DNA from 3 places in the Cupriavidus sp. 10L45 genome. Region 3 is predicted to be linked to each of the others. Evidence: predicted binding sites of a transcription regulator. Region 3 holds the regulator's gene; each other region holds the start of a gene.
What was found. Region 3 encodes FNR, which switches genes on or off when oxygen is low (the NO sensors DNR and NnrR bind a similar motif). Its sites were predicted from a motif close to TTGATNNNNATCAA; they were not measured.

Region 1 (7,593 bases), on a different contig from region 3:
ACAAGCGCCAAGTGTACTAGCCCCGCGTGTGTCTCCCCTCTCCCGCTTGCGGGAGAGGGGAAAACCTGCTCACCCGTGCGGCGCGTACATCGCCATCAGCTGCTCGTCGGTGTAGCCCCACTGGCGCGCGTCCTCGAACGCCACCACGGTGTCCTCGCTCTGGGACAGGTCGATGACCTGCGGCGGCACCGCCTGGGACGCCGCCACGTTGTAGAACGTCATCACGCGGGGCCGCAGCGGCTCGTCCTCGTTCTGGCCGCACACCACGCCCAGCCGGCTGGAGCGCAGCCGCAACACCGTGCCGAGCGGGTAGATGCCCACCGTCCGCGTAAACGCCTTGAAGACCCGGCGGTCGAACAGCGTGTCCACGCGCACGGCGATGTACTCCACCGCGCGCGCCGGCGCCCAGGCCTGGTGATTGGGCCGGGGCGAGGTCAGCGAGTCATAGGTATCGCAGATCGCCGCGATCTTGGCGTGCACGCTGATCTCGTGCTCGACCAGCCCGAACGGGTAGCCGCGCCCGTCCACGCGCTCGTGGTGGTGCACGCAGACGTCGAGCGGGATATTGGTATACAGGCGCGCCTCGTTGAGGATGCGGTAGCCCGCCGACGGATGGCGGCGCATCTGCTCTTCCTCGGCCGGCGTCAGGTCGGTGGCCTTGTGCAGCAGCGAATCGGGCAGCGTCAGCTTGCCGATGTCGTGCACCAGCCCGGCCAGCCCGAGTTCGCGCACCTCGCCATCGGGCAGCTTGAGCGTGCGGCCCACGGCAATCATCAGCGCACACACGGAGAACGAGTGCAGGTAGGTGTAGTCGTCCTTGGCCTTGAGCCGCGCCATGGCCAGCAGCGCCTGCGAATGGCGCGACAGCGACAGCGACGCCGAATCCACCAGCAGCAGTGCCCCGGCGGTCTCCAGCGCGCGGCCCATGCGCACATCGCTGAACATGTTGCCGACCAGAGAGCGACCACTCTTGATCAGCTCGCGCGCGCGTTCCAGTTCTTCCTCGAAACTGGCCTCGGGCTCGTCGTCGGCGAGATCGGCCTCCATCATCTCCGGCGCGGCCGGCGTGGGGAGGTTGCGGCCCTTGAGGATGTCGATCCACACATCCTGCACGTTGGCCGACTGGATCTGCGTGACCTGGTCGTCGCTGGTGACGAGGAAACGCGAGCGCCAGAACGGGTGGTTGATCCAGGGTCCGCCCAGCCTGGCCACGAACATGCCCACCTGGAGCTGTTCCGCGCGAATTCTTCTCAGCATGCACTTGCCCCTTGAAATGGGTGCGGATGTCTCCGCGAACCCGTCAATCCGGGGCTCTGTCAGGCCCCTTGTCCGGTGTCGCGGTCGTTGCCGCGGCACGCAGTTGTTGTTTGCGACCCAGTTGTGTAAGACCCTTTTGGCCCGCGTTAACGGCAAACGCCGGCCGATCTTTAGTGGTTTCTTCGGATTCTTCCGAATTCGACCATCCCGCGCGACGCACCACCCAGGCCAGCAGCCAGACCCCAACCCCGGCCGACCCCGCCACCAGCCCGACGCCGGCCATGCGCTGGTCGTCGATCAGATAGCTCGCGCACAGGCGCGCGGGTGCGTCGACGAAGAGCATACCGAAGGTCAGGCCCATCCAGACCATGTTGCCGCCGAAGAACAACACCAGCGGCCACGCCGCCACGCGGAGCGCGATGCCGGTTGACAAGCCGGCCACGAACACCGTAGCGAATTTGGCGGCATTGACCATCGGCGACAGGCGCGCGAGGTCCAGTGCAATCGGCAGCATCCACAGCCCGTAGCCGAGCGCCGCCACCACCAGCAGACTCAGGGCGTGCGGCCGCAGCGCCGCCATCGTCCGGGCCTGCCAGCGCACCGGGGCCACCCGCGCGGACAGCCAGCCAGCGGCGAACACGGCCGGCAGCAGGCCCAGCATCTGCAGGGCCATCGAGGCTTCCAGGGGCTCCCGCAGCGGCGGGACGGCCAGGACGATCAGGACGGCGATCAACGCCAGGAATCGGACGACTCTCATCGCCCCACTCCGCCCGCCGCCGCATGGCGCAGGGCCAGCGCATAGGCCGCCTGGAAGTCTTCCAACTCGAAACTGCCCAGCACCACCCCGAGCGCATCCACCACCTGCAGGCCGCCGTTGTGGACGAAGCCACCGAAGCCGTCCGGAATGGCGATGATGTCGGCCTCGCGCAGCAGCGCTTGCATGGCGACGGGCGCGTCCGGCGCAGCCACCCGCCATTGCGGCGGCCGTGCACCATGCTCGCGGGCGTAGCTGGCGAGGTCGGCGCCGGTATCGCGCGGGTCGAAAGACAGCGAGATCAGGCCGATCCGGCCCGCCATGCCGTCCGCCTCCACCTGGCGCGATAGCTGGGCGAAGGCGGCCCCGAGCGCGCGGCACACGGTCTGGCAGCGGGTGTAGATGACATCGACGAGATAGACGGCGGGGGCGCCTGCGGCTGGTCCTGCGGCTGGTAGTTCGCCGAAAAACCTCTGCGGCTGGCCAAGCTGGTCATGCACCGCGATGGGCGGCAGGCGCATCTCGTGCGCGGCGATGCGCGCCTCGCGGCGCTGGTCGAGCGTCCAGGCGGTCAGGCCATGCGTGATGGCCCAGAGAGCGATGCCGCCCAGTACCAGCACCAGACCGAAAACCGCGCGCACAGCCAGAGACCCGCGCGGGCGCGCGGGCCGAACACCGTGTGCGAGGCTAGCCACCCGGGCTGCCGAGCGCCGCGTCACCATCGAACGGCGCCGCCATGGCGGCCGTCTGGGTGCGTGCGGCGGCGACGGCTTCCGCCGTTACCGGGCCAGCGGTATTGCCCCACTGGCTGCGCACATGGGTCAGCACGGCGGCAATTTCGGCATCGGACAACTGGTCCGCGAAGGCCGGCATCGCCCCGTTGTAGGCCGTGCCCTTGACGGTCAGCTTGCCGGTCACGCCGCGCAGCACGATGGACGCCAGCCGCGCCTCCTGCCCCACCACCCACTCCGAGCCCGCCAGCGGCGGGAACACGCCCGGCAAACCCTGCCCGGTGGCCTGATGGCAGGCCACGCAACGGGCCTGGAACACCGCCGCGCCATCCACGGCGCCGCCGCCGGCGCCCTTCGGCTTGCCTTTCAGGTCCGCCAGGGTGCGGCTGTCGCCCAGCGACGAGGGCTGGTCGCTTTCGGACGTCACGATATAGAACGCCCCCCACGCCACCAGCGCGGCCACCATGGCCAGCACGTAGCGGGGAATCGGCGCGCGGTTCTCGTGCGGATCGGCATTCTCGCGGGCACGCGCCGCGGCGGCCTGACGTTCTTCCGATGGATCTGCCATCTGTTTCCTCTGCGGATGCGCTTATCGGGTGCTTATCGCGGGTGCTTATCGCGGGTTCGACTCGCTACCTTCGGGCGGCAACACCGCCCCGGTGCGGTTCAGCGACTGGAGATAGGCCACCAGGTCAGACGCGGCGGCGGTCGGCACCACCACCTTGCCCGGCGGTGCGTAGCCCGGGGGCAGCGTCACCGGCTTGTCGCCCGGCTCCGGCGCGTCCTTCACATCGAACAAGTACGGGTAGCTGGGCATGATGCTGCCGCTCACGTAGGCGCGCGGCTGGTACAGGTGCCCGAGGTGCCAGTCGGCGCCGGGCTGGCGCACGCCAATGTTCATCAGGTCCGGCCCGGTGCGCATGGTGCCCAGCAGGTGCGGCTTGTCGTAGTAGTAGTCGCCGGCCACGGCCACGCGACCCCAGCCGCGCTTGGCGTCCGGCGCGTAGGAACTGTCGCGCGGCTGCTGGGAATGGCAGTAGATGCAGCCGTTGGCGATATAGACCTCCCGCCCACGCAGCTGCGCGGCGGTATAGGGCTTGGTGCCTTCGGTGGGCTTGACGTCCTGGAGTTGCAGATACGGCAGGACGACCAGCGCGCTGGTGGCCAGCGCCAGCATGGTCATGCCCCCCGCCAGCAGGGCGCTTTCATTGTTCACGGTTCAGACTCCCTCGGCAGGTTTTTGGCCCGACTGGCCCGTTTTGCGCAGGCGGCCCTGGTGGAACAGCGCCGGGCGGTCACGATTCGGCCCGAAGCCAAAGACCGCGCAGACGAAGTTCGTCACGAAGAACAGATGGCCCGTCAGCATCATTGCCCCGCCCAGCGAGCGGGCGCGCAGGTACGGCAGGGTCACGGCGACCGAGTCCATGAACGGGCGCGCCGCGTCCAGCATGGCCAGCCCCTGCAGCCAGCCGCCAATGCTCAGGAAGACGAAATAGATGCCGATGCCGCCCGCCGCGAGCCAGAAGTGCATGTAGATCATCCAGCGGTACGGCCATTCGCGGCCGGTCACGCGCGGCACGATGAAGTACAGCGCGCCGAAGAAGGCGAAGCTGACGAACGCGTACAGCCCCAGGTGGGCGTGGGCCACGGTGTAGTGCGTGAAGTGGGCCACGCGGCTCACCGTGCGCAGCGCCTCGAACGAGCCCTGGATGGAACTCAGCGTGTACATCATCCCGCCGAAGGTGATGAAACGCAGCGTCGGCGAGTCGATCAGCCGGCGGAAGTTGCCGCGCAGCGTCTGGTGCTGGTTGATGGAGAACGCGACCACCGGAATCAGCATCATCATGCTCTGCACGATGGACAGCGTAATCAGCCACCCCGGCACCGGCCCGCCCACGAGGTGGTGGCCGCCCACCTGCCCGTAGAAGAACGCCAGCGCCCAGAAACCCAGCAGCGAGAGCCCGTACGACCGGACCGGCTGGCCGATGATCTTGGGCAGGAAATAGTAGATGGAAGCCAGCGCCAGCGGCGTGTAGAACAGCCCCAGCACGTTGTGGCCGAACCACCAGTTCATGGTGGCCTGCTCTACGCCGAAGTGCACGCCCGGCACGTTCGCCACCAGGAACAGCACCGGGAACCAGAACAGCGCGCAGCCCATGTACCAGACCGACACGTAGAGGTGATCCACCTTCCGGTTGACCAGCGTCAGCACCAGCGGCAACCCCACGAAGGCGCCGCCGATCACGAACAGGATGTCCACCTGCCAGGGAATCTCGAGCCACTCCAGCCCATCGGAAATCCCCGCGCCGATGCTGCCGATGCCGGCAATCAGCCCGGCATTCCACACCGCCGCCCCCAGCACCGCCCAACGGGCGCCGACCAGCGCCGTCTTGAGCAGCCGGGGCAGCAGGAACAGGGCGATGGCCAGCCCGGCCATCGGCGCCCAGCCGTAGGCCACGGCGTTCAGGTGGATGGTGCGGATGCGGCCAAAGGACAGCCAGGGCACGCTGGCGAGCAGGTCCGGTTCGTGCAGCTTGATCGAGGCGGTGAGCCCGGCCATCGACGCCACCACCAGCCACACCATGGCGCAGCAGATGAACAGGAACACGACTGCCGCGGAAGATGCATCGGCGGCATCGCGGGAGGGATCGTCCAGCCCGGGCGTCAGGTGCGCCGAGGCAGGATCCTCGGGGTGCCCGGTCTCGCCGTCGGCAAAGATCACCCGCGCGGCGGCTGGCGAAGTATCGAACAGGCCCTTCTGCATGCTCCAGATAAAGGCCGCCAGCGCGATCACGGAAAGCAGGAACGCGGAGAGCAGAATGGCGATGGTATTCATGGCATTGCCGGCAGGCATGAGATGAGTCCTGCGCAGATTACGCACGGGGCGGATAGGCGCCCATAGCCACTTCCTGCGTTTTTTGGGTGACCACCGCCGCCTCAGGTTGCAGGCGCGATACGCGCAGGGGGCGCGCAGCGGGTACTGAATCGAGGCACCGATGGGAGCCCGCCCCCTGGAGAGCGCCGCGCCGGTCCCCGCCCCCGCAGCGTGGTTTTTTGTCGAATTACCTTAAATTGCATCAAAGATGCAACTTAACTAGAATGGCGGCAGCGCCTGCCTGCGCGCGGTTTTCCGACCGATGACTCGCCCCCGCCCCCATCATGAACGTCCACTTGAGCATTGAAGGCCGCCACGGCCTGGCCAGTCAGATTTATCGCCAGTTGCGCGCCGGTATTCTCGACGGCCGGCTGGCCGCTGGAGAGCGGCTCCCGTCGACGCGCGAACTTGCCACGCAACTCGGTGTTTCCCGAAAGACAACACTCGATGTCTTCGAACGGCTCACCGCCGAGGGCTATCTGCGCTCGCGCACCGGCGAGGGCACCTTCGTGGCGGCGGCCATGACGCGGCGCGGCAACCTGCCCACGCACGCCACGGCCTTGCAGCCGGCCGACGCGCTCTGGGAATCGATGCCGGACGCGCTGCCGATCCGCCAGGAGGGCGTCTCCCCGCAGTACGACTTCATGGGCGGCGTGACCGAAAAGCGGCTGTTTCCGTTCGACCAGTGGCGCCGCTGCGTGAGCCATGCGATACGCGTGCAGGCGCGCGTGCCGGCAGGCTACCGGGATCCGGCCGGCGAGCCGGAGCTGCGGCTGGCGGTGTCGCGCTACCTGGCCTTCAGCCGCGCCGTGGTCAGCAACTGGCACGACGTGATCATGACCCAGGGCGCCCAGCAGGCGCTGACCCTGCTGGCGCGGGTGGTGCTGCGGCCCGGCGACGTGGTGGCCATGGAAGACCCCGGCTATCCGCCCGCCCGCATGAGCTTTACGGCGGCGGGCGCCCGGGTGGTGCCGGTACCGGTGGATGCGGATGGCATCGTGGTCAGCGCCCTGCCCGCGGACGCCCGCATCATCTATGTCACCCCCTCGCACCAGTTCCCGCTCGGCATGCCGATGAGCCTGGAGCGCCGGCTGGCGCTGCTCGACTGGGCGCAGCGGCGCGGCGCGCTGGTGGTGGAGGACGACTACGACGGCGAATTCCGCTTCGAGGGCCGGCCGATGGACTCGCTCAAGAGCCTCGACCATGACGACGTGGTCGCCTATGTCGGCACATTCTCGAAGACTATTTTTCCGGAACTGCGCATCGGCTACGTGATTCCGCCCGCCCCGCTGGCGCAGGCGCTGTGCCGGGCCAAGCAGACCAGCGACTGGCATAGCTGCACCCTCACCCAGACCGCGCTGGCCAAGTTCATGCTCGACGGCTATTTCGCCAAGCACCTGCGGCGCATGCACAAGGAGTACGCGGCGCGGCGCGCGGCGCTGCTGCGCTGGCTCGATCTCGACCTGTCGCCCTGGCTGGCCCCGCTGCCGGCGTCGGCCGGCATCCACCTCGTGGCCGAAATCCGTCCGGTCGGCCTGAAACAGGCTGACGAAGCCGCCTTTATCGCCCGGGCCGGGGCGGCGTCGATCGGGCTCTACGGCGTCAGCGGCATGTTCGCGGGGCGGCCACCGCGCCCCGGCGTGCTGATGGGCTACGGCGGCCTCAGCATCGAGGAGATCGATGCGGCCATGCAGCGGCTGCTGGACACACTCCACGGCCGGGCGGTGTTGCCGGGGGCTGTGCATCTGTTGCCCAGCCAGCATACGCGGCCGGGCCGGGCCGCTATACCTTGAAAAATTCGGCAATCTGCCGTTAATTGTTGTCGGCCTCCGCTATTGCGTCTTTCCTGCTTGATGCATACCCATTACGACAACCTCAAGGTATCCCGCGACGCGCCCCAGGAAGTAATCCGGGCCGCGTACAAGTCGCTTAGCCAGAAATATCATCCCGATCGCCATGCGGACGGCGAGGAATCC
Region 2 (7,593 bases), on a different contig from region 3:
GACGACTACTACGAGCCGTTCACCTACGACTACGAGCACCTCCAGAAGGCGCCGCTGATGCCGACGCCGCCTACCGCCCGGCCGGTGTCCGTGCTGACGGGCAAGAAGATGGAGAAGATCGAATGGGGGCCGAACTGGGAGGATGACCTCGGCGGCGAGTTCGCCTCGCGCAGCCGCGACCAGCTCTTCGAGAACGTGCAGAAGGAGATGTACTCGACCTTCGAGAACACCTTCATGATGTACCTGCCCCGTCTGTGCGAGCACTGCCTGAACCCGGCCTGCGTGGCGTCCTGCCCGAGCGGCTCGGTCTACAAGCGCGAGGACGACGGCATCGTGCTGGTCGACCAGGACAAGTGCCGTGGCTGGCGGATGTGCATCTCTGGTTGTCCATACAAGAAGATCTATTTCAACTGGCAGAGCGGCAAGGCGGAGAAGTGCACCTTCTGCTTCCCACGCATCGAGGGCGGCCAGCCGACCGTCTGCTCCGAGACCTGCGTCGGTCGCATCCGCTACCTCGGCGTGATGCTGTACGACGCGGATCGGATCGCCAGCGCCGCCGGCGTGGAGGACGAGCGCGACCTGTACCAGTCCCAGCTCGACGTCTTCCTCGACCCGAACGACCCCACCGTGCAGGCCGAGGCGCTGCGCCAGGGCATTCCGCAGAGCTGGCTCGATGCCGCGCGCAAGTCGCCGGTCTACCGCATGGCCTGCGAATGGAAGATCGCCTTCCCGCTGCATCCCGAATACCGGACGCTGCCGATGGTCTGGTACGTGCCGCCGCTCTCGCCGATCCAGTCGGCGGCGGAAAGCGGCTTCATGGGCATGAACGGGATGATCCCGGACGTGCAGAGCCTGCGCATTCCGCTCAAGTACCTCGCCAACCTGCTGACCGCCGGCGACGTGGCGCCAGTGCTGACCGCCCTGCAGCGCATGCTGGCCATGCGGGCGTTCAAGCGCTCGGAAGTCGTGGATGGCGAGGCGGACCTCGCCGTGCTGCGGCAGGTGGGGCTGACCCCGGTGCAGGTGGAGGACATGTACCGCCTGCTGGCCATCGCCAATTACGAGGATCGTTTTGTGATTCCATCGTCACACAAGGAAATGGTCGAGGACAGCTTCAACGAGAAAGGCAGCTGCGGCTTCACGTTTGGCAACGGCTGCTCGGGCGGTACGTCCGAGGGCTCGCTGTTCGGCAAAAAGCCGCAGGGCAGCGTGGTCTTCGCGGACATGCCCAAGTCGCGCAAGAAGCCGACCGAAACCTGCTGACACCTGCTGATACCGGAGCCATCATGACCCTCTATCCCGTGCTCAGCGCCTTGCTGGGCTACCCCGAAGCGCCGCTGCAGGCGGCCATGCCCGAGATCGAACAGGCGCTCGACGCCTGGCCCGCCGCCCGCGCGAGGCTGGCCCCGCTGACCGGCCCGCTGCGCGACAGCCCGCTGATCGCGCTGCAGGAGCAGTACGTGGCCACCTTCGACCGCAATCCCGCGCATTCGCTGCACCTGTTCGAGCACGTCCACGGCGAGTCCCGCGACCGGGGGCAAGCCATGGTCGATCTGATCGACGAATACCGGCGCGCCGGCTTCGAGCCGGTGGCGAACGAGTTGCCCGACTACGTGCCGCTGTTCCTGGAGTTCCTCGGCGCGCTGGCCGATGACGGGCAGGCGCAGCGCGCCGAGCAGTTGCTGGGCGAGGCCATCCACGTGCTGGCGGCCATCGGCGACCGGCTGGCGCGCCACGACAGCCCGTACGCGACCGTGTTCACGGTGCTGCGCTCAATGACCAGCGTGCAGCCCGAGGCCCGGACCGACCCGCCCGTGCGCGACATGGACGAAGCGCTGGAACTGTTCGGCCCCGGCACGGATGGCGTGGAGCCGTTGCTGGCGGCGGCCATGCCGGCTGAACAAGTGGTGCGCTTCCACGACCGGCGCGCCCCCTCCCCCCAATGACCTCCCTGACGACGCAGGCGACCACCATGTCATTCGCCCACCAGTTCCTCTTCGGCATCTACCCGTATATCGCCGCCGCCCTGCTCCTGTTCGGCAGCCTGGCGCGCTTCGAGCGCGAGCAGTACGGCTGGAAGGCCGACAGCTCCCAACTGCTCTATCGCGGCAACCTGCGGCTGGGCAGCATCCTGTTCCACGTTGGCATCCTCGGGCTGTTCTTCGGCCATCTGGCGGGCCTGCTCACACCCGTGGCCGTGTGGGACGCGCTCGGTGTCTCCCACACGCTCAAGCAGGCCGTGGCGATGGGCGCCGGCGGAGTCATGGGCACGATCTGCCTGATCGGCCTGCTGATCCTGTTGCATCGGCGCTTCACCAACGCCCGGGTTGCCGCGGTCACGCGTACCGGCGACAAGGTGCTGCTGCTCTGGCTGCTGGCGACCTTGCTGGCCGGGCTCTCGACCATCTTCGTGTCCGCCGGCCATATGGACGGTCACATGATGGTGCAGCTGATGACCTGGGCCCAGCACATCGTCACGCTGCGCGCCGATGCGCCCGATTTCATCGCCGATGCCCCGCTGCTGTTCCGCGTGCATCTGTTCCTCGGTATCTCGCTGTTCGCGATCTTCCCGTTCACGCGGCTGGTGCATGTGTGGAGCGGCTTCGCCTCGGTCACCTACCTCGGACGGGCCTGGCAGCTCGTGCGGGGGCGCTGATCCGCGCTTGATGGGGGTCAACGGGGCGGCCGGGTATCCGGCTCATCATGGCGGGCACGCAATCCTGCCCGCTGCTCCGGATATCGCCATGATCGACGAGACTGCACTCTACCAACGCCTTCGGCAAGATTTCCCGCTGGAGCCACGGCCCTACCGGTGCCTGGCCCGGGCGCTCGGCCTGTCCGAGCATGGCCTGCTGTCGCTGCTGGCGCGCGACGTTGGCAGCGGCCGCATCAGCCATGTCGGCGCCCGCTTCGCGCCGAACGCCATCGGCGCCACCACGCTCGCGGCGCTGTCCGTGCCGGCGGCGCGGCTGGAGAGCGTGGCGCGGCGACTCAACGCCGACCCGGCTATCGGCCATCACTACTGCAGAACCGGCCACCGCTACAACCTCTGGTTCGTGGCCGGTGCGCGCGATGCCGACCACCTGGCGACCGTACTCGACGGCATTGGCGCGGATGTCCACCAGACGCCGCTCGCACTGCCACTGGAATGTGAATACCACGTCGATGCCGGGGTGCCACTGCGGCCCCTGATGACCGATGCCGACTGGCGGCTGGTGGCAGCGCTGGAAGACGGCCTGCCGCTGACGCCCGAGCCCTACCACGCCATGGCGCGTGGCACGGGCATCGGGCTACACGAACTCTGGCGCCGGCTGGCGCATTGGCGCGAGGCCGGCGTGATCCGCCGCTTCGGCGCCATTCTCCAGCCGGGCCAACTCGGCTTCGTGCATAACGCGATGTGCGTATGGAATGCGCCCGACGCACGTGTGGATGTGCTGGGCAAGCGGCTGGCCCGCCTGCCCGCGGTGGCACTCTGCTACCGGCGCGCGCGCCGAGGTGCGGCATGGCCCTTCAACCTGTTCGCGGTGGTGCGGGCGCGCAGCGCGGCAGACCTCCAGGCGACGCTCGATGGCTTCACGGCGATGCCCGCGCTCGCCAACCTCCCCGGTGCCGTGCTCCGCGCCCGTTGCTGCTTCAAGCCACGCGGCGTGCGCTACGGCGATCTGGCGCCCGAGGCCTGACGGGCCAGCCCGTCGCTCTCACGCGGCACGGACTTCGGGAAACAGCACCGCTAGCCGCGCCACCCAGGGCTCGACCCAGGCCGGACGCGGCGTGGCGTCGAGCCAGTACTTGACCTCCAACCCCAGCGCGGTGTCCCCGCAAATCGAGAGCCGGCGCTGGAAGAACAGCGTGTCGGTATCGGCATGGCCGGCGAGCAGTTGCAGGTAATCGGCGGCGCGGGCGCGCAGCGTCAGCGCCGGGGCGGGTTCAGGATCGAACGGCCCCATCCGGAACACGCCCCCTGCACAGCGGAAACGCAGGTCCAGCCCGAGGTCTTCCACCACGAGCAGGAAGGCATGACCGTCCAGCGCGGACGGTGGCTGCAACCAGCCGGCGCGGCGCGCGGACTCCAGCGCCATCACGAACGGCAGGGCCTGCGCAGGGGCGGGCAGGCGGCGATGGATGCGGGCAATCAGGGAAGAAGAATTCATCGATGGTCTTGGGGCAGTCATGCGGGCGCGCCGGCTATCCAGGCAATGCCGGGCTGGCCGGTCCAGTAGCCGTTGCTCGCCGAGGCGCCGGCGGGCACGATGCCGCTGGGCGCGGCGCCGGTGCGGCCATGACGCACGGCGTCTAGCAGCGCTATGACGTCCAGCGTGCCCACGGCGTGCGGGCTGACGCGGACCACATCCACGCCCATCGCCTGAATCTCCGGCAGGTGCGCGCACAGGTCCAGGCAGCTTGCGGACTGAGTCTGGATGCCGTTCAGGGCGAAGAACGGCTGCCCTTCGCCCGTGCGGGCGACCAGCCCGTCCGGGTAGTCGAGGCAACGGAACTCGCAGGCATCCTTGCGCAGGCGGTGATGCCGGGCCGTGAAGCAACGCGCGGAGATCGCCAGCGGCATGCGGCCCCAGATCATCGCTTCGATCTGCATGCCGGCTGGCCGCGCCGCCGCCAGCGCGGCCAGCGCCGCGTGGTCCATCTCGACCGGCGCCACGACCCCGCGCGCGCCCAGCGAGCCCAGCCACGTCGCCGTATCGGCGTGATAGACGTTCAGATGCGGCCCGGCGACGAACGGCCGCCCGCGCCGCGCGCGCACCGCGCCAAGATCGTTGGCCTCCACGAGGAACTCGTCCTGCTCGCAGACGCGGCGCATGGCCGCGATGTCGCTGTCCGATTCGACCAGCACCGGGGTGGACAGCACCACCTCCTTGCCGGCATCGCGCAGCATCCGCGCCACGTCCAGCCAGTCGGCATGGCGCAATTCGTGGCGGCGTGTGCAGACGGCTTCGCCAAGATAGACGCGCTCCACGGGGGCGTCTGCCACATCGGCATAGAAGCGCAGCACGTCCGCGCGGGGCCAGTAGTAGAGCAGCGGGCCGAGCGCGATGGTCAAGGAATAGGGGGAAGTGGATGTGGTCATGGTGGGTGGGGTGCGGACGGTTTCAGCGCCACGGACGGTCATAGGCGCCCTGGGTCACCTGGTCGCCCTCGGCATGGCGCCCCAATGTAGCCTGCCATTCCTGGCGCGGCACGAAGCGCCGGGGGTCGCGCCAGGCGTCGTCGATGGCGGCGCGCAGCACGCCCACCACATCGCCCACGTAGCGCGGGCTGCGCTGGCGGCCCTCGATCTTGATGGCGGCGATGCCGATGTCGATCAGCGCCGGCAGCAGCGACAGCGCGTTGAGGCTGGTGGGCTCCTCCAGCACGTAGCCGTGCTCGCCCTCCACGGTGAAACGGCCCTTGCACAACGTGGGGTAACCGGCCGGCTCGCCGGGCGCGTAGCTGTCGATCAGGATGCCGGAGAGCCGCGCGTGCATGGTGCCGTCCGCCTCGTCCCAGCGCACGGCGTGGGCCGGCGAGCAGACGCCACGGTTGTTCGGCGAATCGCCGGTCGCGTACGAGGACAGCAGGCAGCGGCCCTCGGCCATCACGCACAGGCTGCCAAAGCCGAAGACCTCAAGTTCCACATCGGTCTGCCTGGCCAGCTTGGCGATCTGCGCCAGCGTCAGCACGCGCGGCAGCACCACGCGCCGGATGCCGAAGCGCTCGCGCATCAGCGCGATGGCATCGGCATGGGTGGCCGAGCCCTGCACGGACAGGTGCAGGCGCAGGTCGGGGTGCTTCTCCGCCGCGTAGGCCATCAGGCCGGGGTCGGCCATGATCACCGCGTCGGCGCCCAGCACGGCGGCGGCGTCCACGGCGCGGTGCCAGCGGTCTACCTGCCCCATCTGCGCAAACGTGTTGATGGCGAACAGCACTTCGGCGCCGCGCGCGCGGGCTTCGGCCACGCCGGTGCGGATGTCGTCCTCGGAGAAATTCAGGCCGCCGAAGTTGCGCGCGTTGGTGGCATCGCGCAACCCGAGGTAGATGGCGTCCGCGCCGTGCTGCAGCGCCATGCGCAGGGCCGCGAGCGAGCCGGCGGGTGCCACCAGTTGGGGCCGGCGGGGCTGGCGGCGCGATGGCTCGGTTGGGGGTGTTGGCGCATCGGGCACATCATGCACGTCGGGCGGGGAGGCATCCATGGCGAAAATGCGCGGTGCGGCGCATGGGGTAGCGATCGATCAAGGATGCTAGTCATGCCCATCGAGGGAACCTTTGACCCCGCGCAAACCCCGGCTGTGTTCTACCCGTCTCGTTCCGCCGAACTAGGTCCTCGGAACGGGCCGCCGATCCCCCGCAATTTGATCTGGCGCAAACTGCCACCCCGATGCGCGTGAGACGCTGGGCCGTTTTTTGCCCCTCCTGACTTCGGATTTCCTCATGACACATCGATGGCTCAACCTGGCCGGCCGCAAGCTGCTTCCTATCGTGCAGGGCGGCATGGGCGTGGGCATCTCCGCGCATCGGCTGGCCGGCACGGTGGCCCGCCACAACGCCATGGGCACCATCGCCAGCATCGACCTGCGCCATCATCACCCCGACCTGATGGCCGCCACGGCCAAACGCGACAAGGCGGCCATCGAACACGCCAACCTCGTGGCGCTGGACCGCGAGGTGCGCGCGGCGAAGGACTTGGCGGGCGGGCAAGGGATGGTCGCCGTCAACGTGATGAAGGCCGTTGGCGCCCACGCGGCGCTGGTCCGGCAGGCGTGCGATAGCGGCGCGGATGCCATCGTCATGGGCGCCGGCCTGCCGCTCGACCTCCCCGAACTGACCGCCAATCACCCGAAGGTGGCCTTGATCCCGATCCTGTCCGACGCCCGTGGCGTCAGCCTCGTGCTGCGCAAGTGGATGAAGAAGGGACGGCTGCCCGATGCCATCGTGATCGAACATCCCGCGCATGCCGGCGGGCACCTCGGCGCCTCGCGCATGGAGGACATTGGCGATGAGCGGTTCTCGTTCGCGCGCGTGCTGGACGAATGCCGCACGCTGTTCGCCAGCCTGGGGCTGGCCTGGGAGTCCGTGCCGCTGATCCTGGCCGGCGGGTTGGGCCACCACGGCAAGCTGCATCACTGGCTGGCGCAGGGCGCGGCCGGCGTGCAGGTCGGCACCGCCTTTGCCGTGACCGAGGAATGCGATGCGCATCTGGCTTTCAAACAGGTGCTGGCTTCCGCGCCGCAGGAACAGATCGGCGAATTCACGAGCGTGGCGGGACTGCCGGCGCGCGCGGTGCTGACGCCGTGGCTCAAGCGCTATCTCTCCCGGGAGTCGGCGCTCCAGGCGCGCGCCAAGGTGCGCGAGTGCCTGGAGGGCTTCGACTGCCTGCAATCGTGCGGCCTGCGCGACGGCGTGGCGCGCATCGGCCAGTTCTGCATCGACCGCAAGCTCTCGCAGGCGCTCAAGGGCGACGTGGAGCGCGGCCTGTTCTTCCGGGGTAAGGGCACGCTGCCGTTTGGCGACGCCATCCGCCCCGTGGCGGACCTGATCCACTACCTGATGTCGGGCGAAAAGCCGGCGGGGGTCGCGCCGGCCTGATTGGGCTGTTGCCGG
Region 3 (7,593 bases):
TGGAACGACCGCCAGGCGGTGCTGTTTGACCTCGGCGCGCGCAAGTTCTATATCTTCGGCCTCGTGCTGTGGCCGCAGGACGTGATCTACCTCGCGGTCCTGCTTGTCATCTCGGCGCTCGCCCTGTTCCTGTTCACCGCCATCGCGGGCCGGCTGTTCTGTGGCTACGCGTGTCCACAGACCGTCTACACAGAAATCTTCATGTGGATCGAGCGACGCGTGGAAGGCGATCGCATCGCCCGCATCCGGCTGGACGGCGACCCGTGGAGCCTGCGCAAGCTGCGGCTCAAGGCGACCAAGCACACGCTCTGGGTGGTGATCGCCCTGTGGACCGGCTTCACGTTCGTCGGCTATTTCTCGCCGATCCGCGAGCTGGGCGGGCAGGTGATCGACCTCTCGCTGGGGCCGTGGCAGTCGTTCTGGATGCTGTTCTATGCCTTCGCCACCTGGGGCAACGCCGGCTTCATGCGCGAGCAGGTGTGCAAGTACATGTGCCCATATGCGCGTTTCCAGAGCGTGATGGTCGACCGCGATACCTTCGTGGTGACCTATGACGTAGGCCGTGGCGAGCCGCGCGGCAGCCGCTCGCGCAAGACGGACCGGCACACCGCCGGCATTGGCGATTGCGTCAATTGCAGCATCTGCGTGCAGGTCTGCCCGACCGGGATCGACATCCGTGACGGATTGCAATACGAGTGCATTGGCTGCGGTGCCTGCATCGACGCCTGTAACCAGGTCATGGACAAGATGGCCTATCCGCGTGGCCTGATCCGCTACACCTCTGAGAACGCGATGCGCAAGGGCCTGTCGGCAGTCGCCGCGCGCAAGCGCTTGTTCCGCACGCGGACGATTGTCTACGCGGTGATCTGGTCGGCGCTGGTGGGGGGCTTCATCGGGTCGCTGGCGATGCGCACGCCGCTCAAGGTCGATGTCATCCGCGACCGTGGCGCGTTGGGCCGCGAGGTCGAAGGTCGCTGGATCGAGAACGTGTACCGGCTGCAACTGATCAATACGACCGAGACGCCGATGCGCGTCCGGGTACAGGCGACGAGCGCGGAGCTGCAAGGGTTGACCATCGAGTATGACAAGTCGGCAGAAACGCTGCCGCCTACGTCGAACCGGCTGTTGCCGGTGCGGATCCGTATCCCGCTCGACCACGCGCCGCAGGGCACGCACAAGATCCGTATCACGGTCACGGGGGAGGGTATGGACGACGCACGCGGACGCGCGCAGATCCAGGAAGCGACCAGTTTCATCGTGCCGCGCGGCCTGTAGGACAGGTCATTCAGGAAATATTCGACGCAAGGAGTAGGCAATGACAGCGCAACAAGTCAAGCCGTGGTGGAAGGAACCGTGGCCGTGGCTGCTGATGAGCGGACCGCTGCTGGCGATGATCGGCTGTGGTGTGACGATCTGGCTCGCCAATACCCACGCCGACGTGCCGGTGCGCGATGCCGCGCGGCATGGGCTGGTGGTGGAGAAGCTGGATGGGTCCGCCGTGCGTGCCGACGCCCATGTCAATGACACGGCGAGGCGGCCATGAGACTACGCTGGCTGATGTGGGTGATGTGGCCAGCGTTCCTGATGGGCGGCGTGGCCACGGCAACGGTGTTCTCGATTGTCGATCCCAGTGACCTGAGCTTCTTCGGTCATCCGGTCGACGCGTCGCGTGAGGCGATCTATACCGTGGGATTCCTGCTGGCGTGGCTGTTCTGCGCCTTGTCGAGCGGCCTGACGCTCTACACCATGCCAACGCCGCTCAGCAATACCGATGAACTCGAGTAGCGAGTGCACCGCCGCCGGCGAGCCGGCCTTAGCAGGAGCGGTTGTAGATCTGCTTGATGCCGGCCATGTCGATGAGCTTGACGTGGCGCTGGCGGATCTGGATCAGGCCCGCCTCGGCAAAACGAGAGAACAGGCGGCTGACGGTTTCGAGTTTCAGGCCAAGATAACTGCCGATCTCCTCGCGACTCATGCGCAACACGAACTCGCTCGACGAGTAGCCACGCGCCGACAGGCGATCGGAAAGATTGACGAGGAACGCGGCAAGCCGCTCCTCGGCCCGCATCGAACCCAACGTCATCAGCATCACCTGGTCCTGCGAAATCTCCTTGCTCATCAAGCGCAGGAACTGGGTTTGCAGCGAGGGCAGGTCAGACGAGAGCGCCTGCAAGTCGTTGAAGCGTACGACGCAGACTTCGGCATCCTCGAGGGCCGTGGCATCGGAAGCATGCTGCATTTCGCCGAGGCCATCCATACCGACCATCTCGCCGGGCAGATGGAAGCCGGTGATCTGCGAGCGGCCGTCTTCGAGTGTCACGTGCGTCTTGAGCGTGCCGAAACGCACGGCATAGACGGCGGTGAGCGGATCGCCCATGCGGTAAAGCGTTTCGCCCTTGTGCACGCGCACGCGTTCCTGCACGAGCGTGTCCATCTTCAGGAGGTCCTGGTGCGACATGCCTACCGGCAGACAAAGCTGGCCCATCCCGCACGTAGAGCAGCGGGGCGAGATCTCGGTGACGGGTATGGAGGTAAGCAATTGAGGGCTCTTGGTGATGCGCATTGCAGCGAGGGCGCGACAGATCAATTTTACCGCGTGAAGTGACGCGGAAGCGAGGGACCGTTGCCATTTGGTGTGCTTTTCAGCGTTTTTATCGTTGCGTTGTTTGGTGGCGTCCACTGTGCTGCGATGTGTGGCGGCATTGCGATGGCGGCCGAGCAGCGCGCGGCGGTGCGCGTGCCGGTGACGATCCATCGCTCGCCGCGCGGCTGGCTCGTGGAATTGCTGGCGATGCACGCCGGCCGCCTGACCACCTACGCGTTGCTGGGGGCGGTGGTGGGTGCCGTCGGCGCCACTGTATGGAAGCAGGACTATCTGCCTGTGCAGCGATGGCTCTATGGCGCAGGCGGAGCGATGCTGGTGATGTCGGGCTTGTGGCTGTTGCGTGGGCGCACCATGCGTGCGGCGCGCCTGGAGGCGTTCGCGGTGCGCATGGCCCAAGGGGTGGTGGGTCGCATGGGCGCGCTCGGTATCAGGCTGCCTGCCGGCCTGGCCCGGCATGCGCCGCTGCTGCGGCGCTTCGGTCTGGGACTCGCCTGGGGGATCGTGCCGTGCGGGATGGTCTATGGGGCACTCGCAATGGCGTTGCTGGCCGGCAATGCGGCGTCGGGCGCGCTGGTCCTGTTCGCCTTTGGGTTGGGAACGCTGCCAAACCTGCTGGTGATTTCGGGGTTGTCGGGCTATGTGCGCCATGTGTCGCGCCGGCCGGCGGTCCGGACCGTGGCGGGCGTGCTGATCATCGGCTTCGGCATCGTGGGCGTGGCGCGGGCGGTCTGGCTCCCGGAGACGCTGGCTGCGCATGGGTTCTGCGTGGTGTTCTAGGACGATTCCGGGCGGCGGACAGGCCGCCCCGGTTCGTGCCATTCGCCACGCCGGGCGGCGGGCAGGTTGCGGAGGGGGGCGGGAATGCCATACAATCGCGAGAACCACGGTATCGCGCCACGTAATTCCCTGGCGTCGCCGGGCCGGCATCCCTGATCTGGGATGCGTGTCCATGGGTCCGAGGCAGCATTGGCTTGCCGGATCCGTCCCCACAGTGCATCCGGTTCAAAAGATCTGGTTTAAAAGGCCGGTCGGCCTTGTGGAGTGGTGGCGCAGGCGCAGGACGAAGCTTGTCCGGGCCGATATCCGTTTTTTCTTGCCGCCTTGGCAATCTGATTGTCCTGGCGAATGTCCGCTCCAAGGGGAAGGGTTCCGCCTGCGAGGGTAAAGGCGAGAGCGCGACGCAAGAGGTTCGACTCCCGGCGAAGCCAGCCGGATGCGGACGATCTCCTGCCGGAACGACCCGGCAAATCGATGCAAAAGAACGAAGTGCACCGCTTGGCTGCCTGGGCTGCGACAGGCTGCGAGTTGGCTGCGCAATGAGATGGCGGTGGCATCGGTACCGCTGTATCCGAAATCTCCAGTGCTCCGGGATTCGTCCGGGAGCAGGTGCAAAGACAGGCTGCACACAATCACATGAATACCCAAGAGGCGAAGATCGTCCTCGAGACCGCGCTGATTTGTGCGCAGGAGCCCCTGCGCGTCAACGATCTCCGCCGTCTTTTCGCCGACGATGTCGGCGCCGACACCATCCGCGCCCTGTTGGACGAATTGCGACAGGACTGGCAGCAACGCGGTGTGGAACTCGTGGCCCTGGCCAGCGGTTGGCGTTTCCAGAGCCGGCCCGAGATGCGCGAGTTCCTCGACCGGCTCAACCCGGAAAAGCCGCCCAAGTATTCGCGCGCGGTGATGGAGACGCTGGCCATCATCGCCTATCGCCAGCCCGTGACGCGCGGCGATATCGAGGAAATTCGCGGCGTGACGGTCAGCACCGACGTGGTCAAGAAGCTCGAGGACCGCAGCTGGATCGAGGTGATCGGGCATCGCGACGTACCGGGCCGTCCCGCGCTCTATGCCACGACCAAGGCGTTTCTGGACGATCTGGGGCTGCGCACGCTGGATGAGCTGCCGCCGCTCGAGGATGCCCAGGCCCAGGTCCAGGCAGCCCTGCTGGACCAGCAGGCGATAGATTTTGAAGAAGTTGCCACGGCCAACCCGCCGGCTGGCGATGAAGAGACCTTTGCCGAGCCCCAGGCCGCCGAGACCGCTACCGATGCGGTGGAAGCGGAAGTCGTGGCCGTGGCGGAGAGCGACCATGCGGAGCCGGTGGAGACGGAAGCCCACGGCGCCGATACCGAACAGAACGACACGCCGCACCCGCAAGACAACAGCGTTGCGCAGTGGTCCGCCGATGGCGGGCATGACGACGACGCGCCGCTGGCCCACGCCAACGGTTTCCACGTGGACACAGCTGCTTCCTCCCCGGAAGCGGCCGACGATTCGGTCCGGGACGGCAACGCGCCGCATCCTGCTGAGGACGACGAACGCGTGTCCAACTGAATAACACGCAACATCGATAGTGAATACTTTGTCTGATTCCGCTGAGCAAGACGTCCGGCAACCGGACGCGCCGGGCGATACCGGCGCTGCGCCCGACGCGGGCAATGGCACCGACGGCGCGCCGCGCCGCAAGGGCCTGCGCCGTGGCCTGCGCAATCTGGTGGCGTCGCGCCGCCAGTCCGCACAGGACCGCGAGGGTGGCCGTGCCGAGGGCGATGCCGCCGCACCGGCGCAAGCCGACGCGCCGCAGCCCGACGCCGCCGCACCGGCCGGTCGCGAGCCGCGCGCCCGTGGCCGCCGCAAGCCGGCAGCCGATCGTGATGCCCGTGACGTCCGCGAACCGCGCGCCGAGGCGAGTGACGCCGACGGCCAGCCTGCGCAGCCACAGGGTGCCGGCGTGCGCAAGCGCCGCCAGCAGCCCCAGCGCAAGGCTGCGCTGGTCGATGGCGACAACAAGCCGGCAGCCCAGCAGCCGGGCCGGCGCGACAAGCGCGGCCAAGGCGGTCAGGGTGGCCAAGGCGGCCAGGGTCAGCGCAAGGGGCAGGCGGGCGCCGCAGGCGGCAAGCCTTCGGAAAAATTCGAGCAGCGCGCCGGTGACAAGCCGGCTCGCGGCGCGAAGGCCGGCAAGCCTGCTGGCGGTGCCGAGGACGTCTTCAAATTCGTGATCTCGGAACAATTCGATCAGGAAGAGATGGCGCTGCCGCGCACCAAGGCCAAGCCGGTGCGCGAACTGTCCGCCGACGATGACGCGCCCAAGCTGCACAAGGTGCTGGCCGAAGGCGGCCTCGGCTCACGCCGCGAAATGGAACAGCTGATCCTCGAGGGTCGTGTCTCGGTTAACGGTCTGCCGGCCCACATCGGCCAGCGGATCTTGCCGACCGACCAGGTGCGCGTGAACGGCAAGCTGATCCATCGCAAGGTGTCGAGCAAGCCACCGCGCGTGCTGCTGTATCACAAGCCGTCCGGCGAAATCGTGAGCCAGAGCGATCCGGAAGGCCGTCCGACCGTGTTCGACAGCCTGCCGCGCATCAAGGCCGGCAAGTGGGTGGCGGTGGGTCGTCTCGACTTCAATACCGAAGGCTTGCTGATCTTCACGACCTCGGGCGATATCGCCAACCGCTTCATGCACCCGCGCTACGGCGTGGAGCGCGAATACGCGGTGCGCACGCTGGGCGAGCTGGCCGAGGCCGACCGCCAGGCGCTGCTGCACGGTATCCAATTGGACGATGGCGAAGCGAACTTCCTGCGCATCGCTGATGGCGGTGGCGAAGGCGTGAACCAGTGGTATCACGTGGCGCTGACCGAAGGCCGTAATCGCGAGGTGCGCCGCATGTTCGAGGCCGTTGGCCTGACCGTGTCGCGCCTGATCCGTACGCGCTACGGCCAGTTCCTGCTGCCGCGCGGCCTCAAGCGTGGCCGCTGGCAAGAGCTGGACCCGACCGACGTGCGCGCGCTGATGGCCAATATCGGCCTGAAAGCGCCGGCGAAGGGCGAGCAGGGCGGCAAGGGTGCCACCAAGGTGGGCGGCCGCAAGGCGCGTACCGAGGCGGCCATTGCGGGCATGCCGATGCACACCGGCATGGACGGCCTGCCGCGCTACGAAAAGGGAGGCGCGCGCGGTAACGGCGGCGGTGCCGGCCGTGGTGGCCAGCCCGATCCGATGCAGACCTCGATGGGTTACATCCCGACCGGCCCGGCGCCGCTGACGTCGCATACCACCAAGTTCAGTGGTGGCGCGGCCGGCGGCCTGCGTGGCGGCGGTGCCGGTGGGCGCGGTGGCAATCGCGGCGGCCTTGGCGGCGGTGGTGGCCTGGGCGGCGGAGGCATGGGTGGCCAGCGCGGCCAGCAGCGTCGCGGCGGTGGTGGCGAGGCCAACGGCAATGTGATGCCGAAGGCAGCCAAGGGCGGCGGCAATGCCAGCGGCCCGCGTCGTCCGCGCGGTCGTGGCGGCAACCAGGGGGGTGGCGGTCACCGCTAACCCAGGCAGGCGGCATGCCGGCCGGGGCTCGCCCTGGCCGCACGCTGCCCGCGGATCCTGTCCGGCTTTTGCCTTTTGGACATAATCCGCGTATAATCCAAGTCTATTCAAAAGTGTCATCCTTAGCGAGGGTGGGCGAATGATGGGCATTGCGCCCATTTTTTTTTGGTTCGCCCGTTTTGTGCTTGTGGCCGCGACTGCGCCACGCCGGCGCCGGGGATGACGGGGCAGGCAAGGCAGCGGTTCGTTCCAGAACCTCGTTTCAGGACCTAGTTTCAGAACGGAAGTCGTTGTCCGGTGTCTGCCATGGTGTTGAAGGCCACTATTCGGGAATACAGTGCATCTGGCAGATTTGATCGAAACCACCCTTAACGGCATGGGCTACGAGTTGGTTGAGCTTGAGCGTGCCCCCGTCGGACTGCTGCGTGTCTATATCGATCAGCCTGAAACCGGCATCGTCATTGAGGATTGCGAGAAAGTAAGCCGCCAGCTTACCCATGTGCTTACGGTCGAAAATGTCGACTACGAGCGCCTCGAGGTGTCCTCGCCCGGTCTGGACCGGCCGCTGAAGAAGCTGGCCGATTACGTCCGTTTTGCCGGCGTCGAGGCCAGAATCACGCTGCGCCTCCCGGTGAATGGCCAGAAGAATTTCGTCGGCATCATCCAGGCACCC

Region 1: a site for FNR is predicted at 5,810-5,823, ahead of AC1DFU_RS19900 (cbb3-type cytochrome c oxidase subunit I). Genes of this name have one in related genera too.
Region 2: a site for FNR is predicted at 6,345-6,358, ahead of ubiU (ubiquinone anaerobic biosynthesis protein UbiU). Genes of this name have one in related genera too.

Annotation. Positions count from the first base shown of each region.
Region 1 covers NZ_JBFTJC010000011.1:24,609-32,201, forward strand. Annotated here, with positions in the region: gene AC1DFU_RS19875 (HD-GYP domain-containing protein) at 70-1,257, opposite strand; gene AC1DFU_RS19880 (hypothetical protein) at 1,301-2,014, opposite strand; gene AC1DFU_RS19885 (SCO family protein) at 2,011-2,652, opposite strand; gene AC1DFU_RS19890 (c-type cytochrome) at 2,699-3,310, opposite strand; gene AC1DFU_RS19895 (cbb3-type cytochrome c oxidase subunit II) at 3,356-3,958, opposite strand; gene AC1DFU_RS19900 (cbb3-type cytochrome c oxidase subunit I) at 3,962-5,578, opposite strand; gene pdxR (MocR-like pyridoxine biosynthesis transcription factor PdxR) at 5,902-7,410, shown strand; gene AC1DFU_RS19910 (J domain-containing protein) at 7,471-7,593, shown strand, end outside.
Region 2 covers NZ_JBFTJC010000001.1:568,832-576,424, reverse strand. Annotated here, with positions in the region: gene narH (nitrate reductase subunit beta) at 1-1,263, shown strand, start outside; gene narJ (nitrate reductase molybdenum cofactor assembly chaperone) at 1,287-1,946, shown strand; gene narI (respiratory nitrate reductase subunit gamma) at 1,973-2,656, shown strand; gene ahbB (siroheme decarboxylase subunit beta) at 2,745-3,680, shown strand; gene ubiT (ubiquinone anaerobic biosynthesis accessory factor UbiT) at 3,699-4,151, opposite strand; gene AC1DFU_RS02590 (U32 family peptidase) at 4,169-5,083, opposite strand; gene ubiU (ubiquinone anaerobic biosynthesis protein UbiU) at 5,106-6,185, opposite strand; gene AC1DFU_RS02580 (NAD(P)H-dependent flavin oxidoreductase) at 6,424-7,578, shown strand.
Region 3 covers NZ_JBFTJC010000007.1:301,585-309,177, forward strand. Annotated here, with positions in the region: gene ccoG (cytochrome c oxidase accessory protein CcoG) at 1-1,275, shown strand, start outside; gene AC1DFU_RS15265 (hypothetical protein) at 1,316-1,543, shown strand; gene AC1DFU_RS15270 (hypothetical protein) at 1,540-1,785, shown strand; gene fnr (fumarate/nitrate reduction transcriptional regulator Fnr) at 1,814-2,539, opposite strand; gene AC1DFU_RS15280 (sulfite exporter TauE/SafE family protein) at 2,624-3,382, shown strand; gene scpB (SMC-Scp complex subunit ScpB) at 4,019-4,942, shown strand; gene rluB (23S rRNA pseudouridine(2605) synthase RluB) at 4,971-6,920, shown strand; gene rimP (ribosome maturation factor RimP) at 7,258-7,593, shown strand, end outside.